3 regions of the Sphingobium sp. B2 genome follow, and region 1 is predicted to be linked to each of the others. Evidence: predicted binding sites of a transcription regulator. Region 1 holds the regulator's gene; each other region holds the start of a gene.
The links. Region 1 encodes LexA, which represses DNA repair genes until DNA is damaged. Its sites were predicted from a motif close to GTTCCNCNCTTGTTCT; they were not measured.

Region 1 (4,167 bases):
TTTGGAAAGCCGGTCGCTGGGGGCCGACGCGATCCTGATCATCGTCGCCGCCCTTGACGACAAGCAGATGGCAGAGATTGAGGATGCAGCGCTTGGGCTTGGCATGGACGCGCTGATCGAAGTGCATGACGAGGCGGAAATGGAGCGCGCGCTCAAGCTGCGATCCCGCCTGATCGGCGTCAACAATCGCGACCTGCGCGATTTCAGCGTCGATTTCGCCCGCACCTATGAACTGGTGGGCAAGGCGCCTGCCGGTTACACCTTCGTCGCCGAAAGCGGCCTTGGCAGCCATGCCGACCTGACCGCCATGGCCGATCATGGCGTGCGCTGCTTCCTGGTTGGCGAAACGCTGATGCGGCAGGCCGATGTCGAGGCGGCGACGCGCAGCCTTCTGACCGGCGCATGACGGGCCTTACCCATCTCGACGCGGGCGGCGCGGCGCGCATGGTCGATGTGTCGGCCAAGGCGGTGACCGCGCGGGAAGCGATTGCAAGTGGCCGGATCGACATGATCGCCGATGCCGCTGCCGCGATTGCGCAGGGACTGGTCAAGAAGGGCGACGTGCTGGCGGTCGCGCGGGTCGCGGGGATCATGGCTGCCAAGCGCACGGCCGACCTCATCCCGCTTTGTCACCCGATCGCGCTGAGCAGCGTGAATATCGACTTCGATCTGGACGAAAGCGGCGTGACCGTCACCGCCACCGCGCGCACCGCTGGCCAGACGGGCGTGGAAATGGAGGCGCTCACCGCTGCCTCGGTCGCGCTGCTCACCATCTATGACATGGCCAAGGCGCTCGACAAGGGCATGGTCATTGGCCACGTCCGCCTGATCGCCAAGAGCGGCGGCAAGTCGGGCGACTGGCGCGCGGCATGAGCCTGCTGCCCGTCGCCGAGGCGCAGGCCCGCCTGTTCGCCCTTGCGAGCCCGCTGCCAGCGGAAGCAGCACCGGTCGCCGCCTGCAACGGACGCTGGCTGGCCAGCGACCTACTGGCGCTGCGCAACCAGCCCTGGGCCGATCTGTCCGCGATGGACGGCTATGCCGTGCGTGCCGCTGAATGGCCGGGGCCGTGGCAGGTCACTGGCGAAAGCGCGGCTGGCGGCGCTGTGCCTGCGCCGCTGGCGCCCGGACAGGCCTGCCGCATCTTCACCGGCGCGCCCCTGCCCGCTGGCGCAGACACGATCCTGATTCAGGAAAATGCCATCCGCGAGCGCGACCGACTGACCGCCAGCGACGATCTTTTGCCTGTCGGGCGCAACATCCGCCCGGCCGCGTCGGACTTTGCAACGAACGCACTGTTGCTGGCAGCCGGGAGCGCCCTTACGCCCGCGCGCATCGCACTTGCCGTGCTGGGCGGCCATGGGACGCTGCCGGTCGGCCGCCGCCCCACGGTCGCGCTGATCTCAACCGGCAACGAACTTGTGCCGCCCGGCGCGCCGACCCCGGCGGGCAGCCTGCCCTCTTCCAATGCGGCCATGCTGGCGGCGATGCTGGCAGGCCTGCCGTGCGATGTCGTTGATCTGGGCATCGTTCCCGATGATCTCGACGCCATGACCGCCGCGCTGAAACGCGCGGCGGCGGCGGACATCATCGTCTCCACCGGCGGTGCATCCGTCGGCGATCATGACATGGTCCGGCCTGCCTTCGCGCAGGCGGGGGGCAGGCTCGATTTCTGGAAGATCAGGATGCGACCGGGCAAGCCGCTAATGGCCGGTACCATCGCCGATGCCGTATTTTTGGGCCTGCCGGGCAATCCGGTCTCTGCCTTTGTCACCGCGACCCTGTTCCTGTTGCCGCTGGTGCGTCATCGCGCCGGATCGACCGCGCCGCTCCCGCGCCTGAGCGAGGCGCGCCTTGCCGCGCCGCTACCTGCGACCGGCGATCGCGACGATTATCTGCGCGCCTATCGGGGGGAGGCCGGGATCGTCTCCGTCACGTCGCAGGACAGCGCCGCCACGGCCGCTATGGCGATGGCCGACTGCCTGATTGTCCGCCCTGCCGGTTCATCGATCGCCGCCGCAGGCGACATCGTCACCATCCTGCCCCTGACGGACTGATCGACCGTTTGATTGAACCCGGTTCCCATGGCCAGATGCGCCGCTTCCGGTCCGTTGTTGGTCGCTTGACTCGCCTCCTTCCGTTTCCTATGTGTTCCTTATACGTTCCATGGAGGACCGCAGGCATGTTGACCCTCAAGCAGCAGGAATTGCTGAGTTTCATCCAGACCCGGCTGGAGGAAGGTGGCGTATCCCCTTCTTTCGAGGAGATGAAGGATGCGCTCGACCTGCGATCCAAGTCCGGCATTCACCGGCTGATCAATGCATTGGAGGAACGCGGCTTCATCCGCCGCCTGCCCAATCGCGCCCGCGCGCTGGAGGTGTTGAAGCTCCCCGACGCCATGCACCGCGCCCCCGCGCCGGTTGCTCCGGCCAAGCCGCAACTGGTGCCCAGCCTGCCGATCGCTGCCAATGACGTCATCGAAATCCCGCTGCACGGCCGTATTGCCGCCGGCGTCCCGATCGAGGCGATGGAGGGGCAGAATATGCTGTCCGTCCCCGCCGCGCTGCTGGGGGCTGGCGATCATTATGCGCTGGAAGTGTCGGGCGATTCGATGATGGAGGCAGGAATTTTGGACGGCGATTTTGCGCTGATCCAGCGCACCGATGTCGCCCGCGAAGGCCAGATCGTCGTCGCCCTGATCGACGATGCGGAAGCGACGCTCAAATATTTCCGCCGCGAAGGACAGCGCGTCCGGCTCGATCCCGCCAACAGCGCCTATGAACCGCAAATCTATGATCCGCGACAGGTGCGAATTCAGGGCAAGCTGGCGGGACTGCTGCGCCGCTATAATTGAGGCCGCCATGACGGGTGACGGCGAGGGCGCGGTGCGACGATCCAGGGATGAGCGTCGCCCGCCATCCTCACCGTGCTGATCCGCGCATCGTCCAGGTCAATGGCAATGCCGCCGGTTCGCGCCAGCATCCGTCGGTCGATCTTCAACCAGCGCGGGCGACACCAACGTGGCAGCGCGCGATCGGCAATGACGATGTCGGCGGCGGCACATTCCCGGCTGAACAAGGCCCGTTCGACCAGCATGTCGCTGCGGGTGGCCAGCACATGCCAGCGCCGCCCGCCCGCCTGTATCCCCACTGCGCACAAATCCGTCGAGCAGCGCGCCTGCCGCAGGTCCGCCATCGCTTCGATCGGCCCGTCATAGCCCGCGCTCTCCGCCAGCGTGTCGCGCACATAATCGCCTGCGCCCGCGCGCAGCAGTGCCATGCCGCCTGTCGATGTCCGCACCGCGACGTGGCGGCCATCGCTCGTCACCAGAATATCGGGCGGTGATAGCAAAAGCACGCCGGTCACGCCGATCGCCACTGGCCCAAGGCCCAGCCAGCGCCACCCGCTGCGCCACAACAGACACCAGAGCAGCCCGCCGATCATCAGCGCGAACAGCCAGGATGGCACCGCCGGCGTCAGCATTGTCGCCATTGGACTGGCGGCGACGCCATGGGCGACCAGCAGCAACAGGTTCAGCGTCTGCGCGGTCATCCACCAGAAGAGGGCGCCCAGTCCGACAAGATCGAACAGCAACGCCAGCGCCTCCAGCGGCATCACGACAAAGGTAGTCAACGGGATGGCGACGAGATTGGCGAACGCCCCCAGCATCCCGGCCTTGTGAAAATGGAACAGCGCGATCGGCATCAGCACCAGTTCGACGACAATGCCGGTCATCAGCATTGCCGCCAGCACGCGCCCCGCCCTGCGCGCCCACCCCTCATCCCGCGCGCTGGTCAAGGCGCGAAAACGCGGATGCTCGGCCAGCGCAACCAGCGCGGTAACGGCGGCAAAGCTCATCTGGAAACTCGGCCCCGTCATCGCTTCGGGCCAGAAGGCCAGGACGATGAGCGCGCCCACCGCGACCAGCCGCAACGTGATCGCGTCGCGCCCCAGCGCCAGCCCGCCCAGCACCAGCAGCGCGGCGATGCAGGACCGCAGCGTCGGCACCTCCGCCCCGGTCAACAGCGTATAACCAATCCCCGCCAGCGCCCCGCCCGCCGCCGCGATCAGCATCAGCGGCCAGTCGAGCGCCGCTCGCTGGCTCAACGCCATCACCCGCATCAACAGGAAAATCACCGCGCCGATCAGCGCCGTCACATGCAACCCGCT
Region 2 (4,167 bases), 770 kb from region 1:
TCAAATATGGTGTCTCGCGCACCTCCAGCCCGGTCGAGATCCGTATCACCGCGAGGGAAGATGGCGGATTGATGCACATTGCCGTCACCGACGATGGCGACAACCCGCCCAGCCTGTCGGACAGCGGCAGCGGCATTGGCCTTGCCAATGTGCGGGACAGGCTGTCGGCGCGCTTTGGCGATCAGGGCCAGATCGCCTATGGTCCGCGCGAGGAGAAGGGATTTTCCGTCCTCCTCACCCTACCCATCATCCGCCGGGGTTGCTGACGCCCATGTCCATCCGCACCATGATCGTTGACGATGAACCGCTTGCCGTCGAGCGGCTCCAGATGCTGTGCGCGCGTGAACAGCGCATCGCGCTTGTGGGCACCGCCACCGATGGCGAAGCTGCGCTACGCCTGATCGAAGGATTGAAGCCCGACCTTGTCATGCTCGACATCGCCATGCCGTTACTCGACGGCATCGGCGTTGCCCGCGCGGTCGGGCGCATGGGCATCCGCCCGGCCGTCATCTTCGTCACCGCCTTTGAAGGGTTCGCGGTCGAAGCCTTCGACCTGGCCGCCATCGATTATATGCTCAAGCCCGTGGCCCACGATCGCCTGACCCGCGCCATCGACCGGGTCGAGGCAGTGTTGCGCAATCGCGCGCCAGAAGGCATCCCTACACCCGCTGAACCACAACCCGACTGGGCCGAAGAATTCTGGGTACCCCATCGTTCCGAACTGATCCGCATCGCCACCGACCAGATCGACCGGATCGAAGCGGAGCGCGACTATATGCGCCTGCATGTCGGCAGCCACAGCTATCTGCTGCACCAGACGATCAGCAGCCTGGAGGAGCGGCTCGATCCGCAGCAGTTCGTGCGTCTCCACCGTTCCCATATCGTGCGGCGCGATCATATCGCCCGCCTGCGTCATGACGGCAGCGGCGTCTGGTTCGCCGCGCTCGTCGACGGTAACGAAATCCGCATTGGCCGCACCTTCCTGGCGAACGCCCGTGCCATGACGGGACGCTGAGGCGAAACAACGGCGCGTCGCCCTGCCCTCACGCAAAAAAGCCCGGCATTGGCCGGGCTTCTTCACGATTTGGCGGGTACGCCGGCAATCAGTTCTGCATGCCCTTTGCGCCTGCATCGGCATAGCGTTCGCTGGTTTCGGCGCGAGCGATGGCGGCGTTGACCGGCGCTTCGACATGCGCGATCGCCTGCGTCTTGCACGCCTGCTTGGTGGCGTGGTCGGTCGACTTGCAAACCTGGTTTGCCGCGCGGGAAATGCGCTGACGCAATTCCCGCTGGTCGGACGCCTTGGACAGGTTCAGGTCGCCATGGCGCACTTCGCTCGTGCGGCCATTGGATATAAATTCACCAGCCGAAGCCGAACCGGCGGTGGCGATCAGCGCGAAGGAACCGAGCGCGGCGAAAAGGGTCGAACGGAACATGGGCTTATCTCCTCAAATCTGCTGTGGCTCAATCGCCACTTATCGACCACCGCCTGTTAGGGGCGGGCGGCGGTCCGGGTGCGAACGGGGCGGGCCTGGGGGTCATTTGGGGTCGGCGCCGTCTCCCGTTCGCCCACCCTGTTTAGGCGCGGGCCGATGATGACGCCCGCCTGGTTCGACCGGCGGCACTCCGCATCGGCCAACGACGCTCCCATCGACAAAGCGCCGCACGGCTCGGACAAACAGCGCGACGAACGACATGAACAGGCCGCCAAACGACATTTGCCGTAACGGAAAGCGGGAATCGCAACGAATGGCGGATGCAGGATTCGCTCGCCTGCAATAGCCGGGTCAGCGCATTGGTCCGCGCGCGCCGGACGCGAAAACGCCCCCGGCGCAAGGGATGGCCGGGGGCGTATCCAGGATGCTGTCGGGCACCGGGATCAGGATGAACTGTTGCGGAAAAGACGGTGCGACATGGGCACAGCCGTTTTCTGCATGGCGCTCATCATAGCTGCAATGCCGCTGCGCGAACGCCCCGTTCGACAACCTGCCCCGGCAATACGCCCGGCGGCATTCCCCGGCGACAAACCGCCGACCGACATCCACCAACGACATGGGACGGGCCGTTGGCTGCGTTTCTGCGTTGGCCGGGATAGGCTCAATCGATCGACTGGACGCTACGTCATGGCCGACAAAATCGGCAATGACGCGCAAATCAACCTCCATGTCTTTGGTACAGGGCGGCTAGCTTTGCGCTCCACGGTGCGGATTTTCCCTTCTCAAATCCCTGCCCTCGCCCCATCTGTCGGGACGATCGGCAGATGGACTTGCCCGAACAGAACAAATCTGGAACAACACGCCCCATGAGTCTGACCCACATAAGTGTGCGCGGCGCGCGCGAGCATAACCTCAAGGGCGTCGATGTCGATTTGCCCCGCGATTCCCTCATCGTCATTACTGGCCTGTCGGGATCGGGCAAAAGCTCGCTCGCCTTCGACACCATCTATGCCGAAGGACAGCGGCGCTATGTGGAATCGCTTTCCGCCTATGCGCGCCAGTTTCTGGAGATGATGCAGAAGCCCGATGTGGAGCATATCGAGGGTTTGAGCCCCGCGATCAGCATCGAGCAGAAGACCACATCCAAGAATCCGCGCTCGACCGTCGCGACCGTTACCGAAATCTACGATTATATGCGCCTGCTATGGGCGCGGGTCGGCATCCCCTACAGCCCCGCCACCGGCCTGCCGATCAGCGCCCAGACCGTCAGCCAGATGGTCGATCGCGTGATGCTGCTGCCGCAGGGCACCCGCTTTTACCTCCTTGCGCCCGTCGTGCGCGGGCGGAAGGGCGAATATCGCAAGGAATTGGCCGAATGGCAGAAGGCGGGCTATACCCGCGTCCGCATCGACGGCGAAATGATGCTGATCGAGGACGCTCCCGCGCTCGACAAGAAATATAAGCATGACATCGAAGTCGTGGTCGACCGCCTGGCCGTGGAAAACGACATGGGCACCCGCCTCGCCGACAGTTTCGAGCAGGCGCTCAAACTTGCCGACGGCCTGGCCTATGTCGATCTGGCCGATGGCGTCGTGCCGGGCCGCGAGGATGAAGCCCCCGCCGCCGACAAGAAGATGAAGGGGTCCGGCATCCCCGCCAACCGCATCGTGTTCAGCGAAAAATTCGCTTGTCCTGTCAGCGGTTTCACCATCGCGGAGATCGAGCCGCGCCTCTTTTCCTTTAACGCGCCCATGGGCGCCTGCCCGGCGTGCGACGGCCTTGGCGAACGGCTGGAGTTCGACCCCGAACTGGTCGTCCCCAACGAAGCCCTGAGCCTCAAGAAGGGCGCGGTCGTCCCCTGGGCAAAATCCAACCCGCCCAGTCCCTATTATATGCAAGTGCTCGGCTCACTGGCCAAGGAATTCGGCTTCAGCCTCGACACGCCCTGGGCGGACCTGCCGGGCGAAGTGAAGCTCATCATCCTGCACGGTACCGGCGGCAAGCCGGTCACCCTGAAATTCATGGATGGCCGCAAAAGCTATGAGGTGAAGAAAGCGTTTGAAGGCGTCATCGGCAACCTCAACCGCCGTCTGTTGCAAACCGAATCCGCCTGGATGCGCGAGGAACTGAGCAAATATCAGCGCGCCCAACCCTGCGAAACCTGCCACGGTGCGCGCCTCAAACCCGAAGCGCTGGCCGTCAAGATTGCGGGCGAGGATATTTCCCTCTCTACTCGCCGATCGGTGGTGGACGCGCTCAATTTCTTCACCGCGATGCCGGACAAGCTCAACGATCAGCAGAACCAGATCGCCAAGGCCATTCTCAAGGAAATCGTCGAGCGCCTCGGCTTCCTCAACAATGTCGGCCTCGATTATCTCAACCTCGACCGCACCAGCGGCACGCTGTCCGGCGGCGAATCCCAGCGCATTCGTTTGGCGTCCCAGATCGGTAGCGGGCTGTCCGGCGTCCTCTACGTCCTCGATGAACCCTCGATCGGCCTGCACCAGCGCGACAATGACCGTCTGCTCGTGACCTTGAAGCGCCTGCGCGACCTGGGCAACAGCGTGATCGTCGTCGAGCATGACGAGGATGCCATCCGTCACGCCGACTATATCGTCGACATGGGGCCGGGCGCGGGCATCCATGGCGGGCAGATCGTGACTCAGGGCACGCTGCCTGAAATCCTGGCCGCCAAAGGGTCGCTGACCGCCGACTATCTGAACGGCACCCG
Region 3 (4,167 bases), on a different contig from region 1:
GCCAGCGGCGTCACGAGGGTCATTGCCTCAATGCCAAGCCCTGGCTCGACCGTCTCGATCTTAGCGCACAGCAATTTCGCGAGATGGCCTGCGTCGCGGGATGCGGTTGCGGTCCCGATGCGGATCGCCTGATTGTGGCCGTCCACACGGTGGAAATAGCAATCCAATCGGCGAGCACCCTTGCCGATACAGGTGAGCTGCCCCACCACATCGGCAACGAGATCGCCGATCACCTGGGCGAAGGCTTCAGGTGTCGCGATCGGCTCCATGAAACCTCGACGGGCCCGCGGCAGATGTTCAGGGTAGATCGGCTCGATCGGCTCGGGCACGAAGCCGAGCGCCTGATCCAGCCGCCGATGCAATTCGCGGCCGAACCGTTTGGCGAGAGGGCCGCGCGGCGCACCGATGAGCTGTTCGATCCGCTCAAATCCGAGCTTGCGCAAACCTTCGACCTCGCGTCCTGGCAATCGCAACGCCGATATCGGCAGGATGGAAATGGCAGTGCGGTGTCCGCCCGGCTCGATCGTGACCGGCCGGCCGGCGGGTACATGCCGCGCAACGGCATGGGCGCAGCCTGCAGTGTCGGCCACAGCGATCTGCAGAGCCAGCCCCGACGCGGCAACACGGCGATGGAGATCCTTGAGCAGCGCCTTCTCGGTGCCAAAGAGACCCGCGCAGCCGGTGATGTCGAGCCAGATTCCGTCGGGCGCATCCGGTGATACGAAGGGTGAGTATCGGCGGCCCGCCCATAGCGCGAGATCGCGAAGTCCCTGCAGGTCGCCCTCCGGGTCGGCATCGACGACCTGCAATTCAGGGGCAAACGCTCGGGCCTTCGTCACGGTCATGCCGACGCGGACACCGAGCGCCTTAGCCTCGGCATCGACGGCAGCAATGACTTTCCTGCCGTGATCGGGCACCGCGGTCACCAGCGGAAGATCAAGGACCAGGCCGTCACGGCACTCAGGCGACAATTTTGCGATCTTCCGCCGCAGCCGGTCGGTCGACCAGTGCGGCAGGAAGAGCGATACGACCCGTCGCATCGCACGCCTCCACGATCCAGGCGTGCGGATTACCACCGCGCACACGTTCCACATCCACATGCCAGCGAGGGCGACCCAGGCTCGGCAGACCGAGATCTTCGCTTGGTGAAGCGGTGATCCGCCAGCGTGTCATCGCTGCCGTCCCTTCGGCGACCTGTTCGGCCTTCGCCGCGCGACGAAACACGAAGGCCGCTACACCCGAGCTTTCCGCCGCCAATTGCAGGCGCTTCGATGCAGTAGTCGAATATTTCCCGACTTCGCCAACCACACCGGCGATGCCAGGGTGATGCAGGCACTCCTCCATCGCGAGCAGGACATTGGTGTCGCTGCCGGCCTCGACATAGATGACCCGATCTGGATGAAGACCGGCGAGATGAAGGGCAGGGGCAAACAGGTCGCGCCAGCGCAGGCACCAGAAGACGGGACCTTCCATTCGCGCCAGGATTCCCGCCAGAAAGACCGTCGCACTCGCCTCGTCCGCGAGATCGGGACTGCCCATCATTTCATGGAGAGCACCTGCAGCAATGCCTCCGCCCGGCAATCGCTGATCCAGTTCGTCGATGCCGAACGGGATCGCTTCGCGCTGAACGCCTACGCCCTCGATACGCGCGATGCGCGCTCGCAAATCTTCAAGGACGGTTGATTGACGCATGGCATTCAGGAGACTCGGGACTCGTTGATTCGTTCCTTATTTGTTCCTGTTCCCGGCGATGAGTCAAGCAGCTCAAATGCACCGCTTCCGAAGCCTGTGGAATCCGCCAGAAAAAAAGCGCCTTCGGTCCTTTGTGGGATTCACATCCACCAAAGTGCATAGTAGATTCATGCTATGTTCCATCAGGCAGACCTATTCGAAGCATCCGTCGAACCCGCGCGAGGGATGGACACGCCGGGGCTTTTGGCGGCGATCGCCGCAGCTTCGCCGCGGCCAAAATTCTCCTACATGCTCCTCCAGCTCCTGGAGGAAGTCGCTGACGAAAAGGGCAGGGCTGGACCGAGCGTGATGGTGAACGGCGACGCCGTGCCTGTCCGCGACTGGCTGTGCGATGCGCTGGCTCCGATCGCGCAGCGTACACCCTGGCGCCGTTCGACGATCGAAACCGTGCGGTCGGCACTTGAGCAGGCTGACGAACTACCGGCCGATCCGACACAGGCTGACCGTGTCATTGAAGAAAGGGTCCGTGAGCGGGTTCGCCAATCGGGCCGCTGCAATGTCAGCCGCGCAGTGTCGGATCTATGTCGGGGCGGCCTCCTGCGACGCCACTATCAGGGCTATCGGGTGGATCATCAAAATCGCGGCGCCCAGCGCGAGGCAGTCTACACGATCATGCCGGACACCTTGGCGGCGCTACGCCGGCGATGAGCTGCCGCTGATCGCAAGATCGGCTTCTACTGCGGTCGCGCGCATCAGGCGATCGGGCATCTCCAACAACTTCACGGCCGCCGCGGTGATCGCTTCGGCTTCGGTGGGATAGGATTCGGCCGAGCTGATCGATACCCCATCGGGCAATGCGACCGTTGCCTGAAATCCGTTGCCTTTAGGTGTCGCGCTCAATCGGACTTCCATGAAAGGTCTCCGCGTTGTATCGGGACTGATATTCTTATAAGATATTGATATTTAACATAATTCTTATTATCGCTCTAAGAATTTGTAAGCGCAACTTCGAAAAGAGACACCTCCGCAATTTCCAAATGAGACTCGTCTCTTGAGGACGCCCCTGCCGCGATCCAATGCTGCTCTTCGAAGCCCGACTTATCCCGCCAACCAGCGGACGGTCAACTTAGCTGACCGTCCACTCCTCGGTAGTGTAGCCTTCGTGGCCCGCCGTTAACTCTGGACAGCGGCGTCGATCTTGGATCGTTGATCACGGCGGACTTGCCACCGAGCAGCAAGAGCCGTGATCGCCGGCAAAACGAGCAATGTGAGCACGGTCGAGGTGATCAGTCCGCCGATGACCACGGTCGCGAGCGGCCGCTGGACTTCGGCACCCGTACCGGTTGCCAATGCCATCGGCACAAATCCGAGACTGGCGACTAACGCCGTCATCAACACGGGGCGCACGCGCTGCATCGCGCCACTGACGATGGCGTCTTCCTCGCCCGCCCCTTCTTCGCGTCGCTTGCGGATCGCGCTCATCATGACAAGGCCGTTGAGCACCGCCACGCCCGACAGCGCGATAAACCCGACCGCCGCGGTGATCGAAAACGGGATGCCGCGCAGGAGCAGCGCGAACACGCCGCCGGCGAGCGCCATCGGCACCGCGCTAAAGACGATCGCTGCCGGCACGAGCCCGCCGAGTGCCATGTAGAGCAGTGCGTAGATGGCAACGAAGCAGATTGGCACGACGATCAGCAAGCGCAGCCGGGCCGATTGCAGGCTTTCGAATGTGCCGCCCCAGGCTGTATACATGCCGGGCGGAAGATCGAGGTTGCCGATCTTCGCCTGCGCTTCCTGCACAAATCCGCCCAGATCTCGGCCGCGGACGTTGACCTGCACGACCACCATGCGCTTGCCGTTCTCGCGGCTGATCTGGTTCAGCCCCTGGGTGTAGCTGAACCGCGCCACTTCGCGCAGCGGGATCGAGCGGGCAATCTGGCCATCGGCCGCGGGCAGCATCACCGGGATGGCGCCGAGCGTTTCAAGATCGTCGCGCTGGGCGTCGGGCAAGCGAACGACCACCGAGAATCGCCGGTCACCTTCAAACAACAGCCCCGCCTCACGGCCTCCCAGTGCTGCGGCGACGGTACTGGCGACCTCCTCAACCGTCAGTCCGTAGCGCGCCGCCGCGAGCCGATCGATCTTCACATCGAAGGTCGGCGCACCGTCAGTCTGTTCGGCGCTGACGTCGCCCGCGCCGGGTATCGTGCGCAATACGCCGGCGATGCGCTTGGCCTGCGCGCTCATCGCATCAAGATCGTCGCCGTAAAGCTTGACCGCGACATCGGCGCGCACGCCCGCGATCAGCTCGTTGAACCGCATCTGGATCGGCTGCTGGATCTCGGTGCGGTTGCCGATCAGCGGCTTCATCCGCTCCTCGATCCGCCGCAGGATATCCTCCTTGGATTTGACCTCGGCGGGCCATTCGCTCTCGGGCTTGGGGATCACATAGGTGTCCGAGGCATTGGGTGG

Region 2: uvrA (excinuclease ABC subunit UvrA) is a predicted target of LexA. The motif match lies at 2,277-2,292, and genes of this name have one in related genera.
Region 3: FE851_RS22265 (ImuA family protein) is a predicted target of LexA. The motif match lies at 1,724-1,739, and genes of this name have one in related genera.

Annotation. Positions count from the first base shown of each region.
Region 1 is NZ_VDBZ01000001.1:1,201,888-1,206,054, reverse strand. Features, by position in the region: gene trpC (indole-3-glycerol phosphate synthase TrpC) at 1-406, shown strand, start outside; gene moaC (cyclic pyranopterin monophosphate synthase MoaC) at 403-873, shown strand; gene FE851_RS05930 (molybdopterin molybdotransferase MoeA) at 870-2,054, shown strand; gene lexA (transcriptional repressor LexA) at 2,180-2,851, shown strand; gene FE851_RS05920 (ComEC/Rec2 family competence protein) at 2,842-4,167, opposite strand, start outside.
Region 2 is NZ_VDBZ01000001.1:1,968,120-1,972,286, forward strand. Features, by position in the region: gene FE851_RS09465 (sensor histidine kinase) at 1-266, shown strand, start outside; gene FE851_RS09470 (LytR/AlgR family response regulator transcription factor) at 272-1,015, shown strand; gene FE851_RS09475 (UrcA family protein) at 1,104-1,436, opposite strand; gene FE851_RS26705 (hypothetical protein) at 1,593-1,727, shown strand; gene uvrA (excinuclease ABC subunit UvrA) at 2,303-4,167, shown strand, end outside.
Region 3 is NZ_VDBZ01000005.1:63,947-68,113, forward strand. Features, by position in the region: gene FE851_RS22260 (DUF6504 family protein) at 1-1,040, opposite strand, end outside; gene FE851_RS22265 (ImuA family protein) at 961-1,692, opposite strand; gene FE851_RS22270 (hypothetical protein) at 1,981-2,400, shown strand; gene FE851_RS22275 (hypothetical protein) at 2,386-2,604, opposite strand; gene FE851_RS22280 (efflux RND transporter permease subunit) at 2,866-4,167, opposite strand, start outside.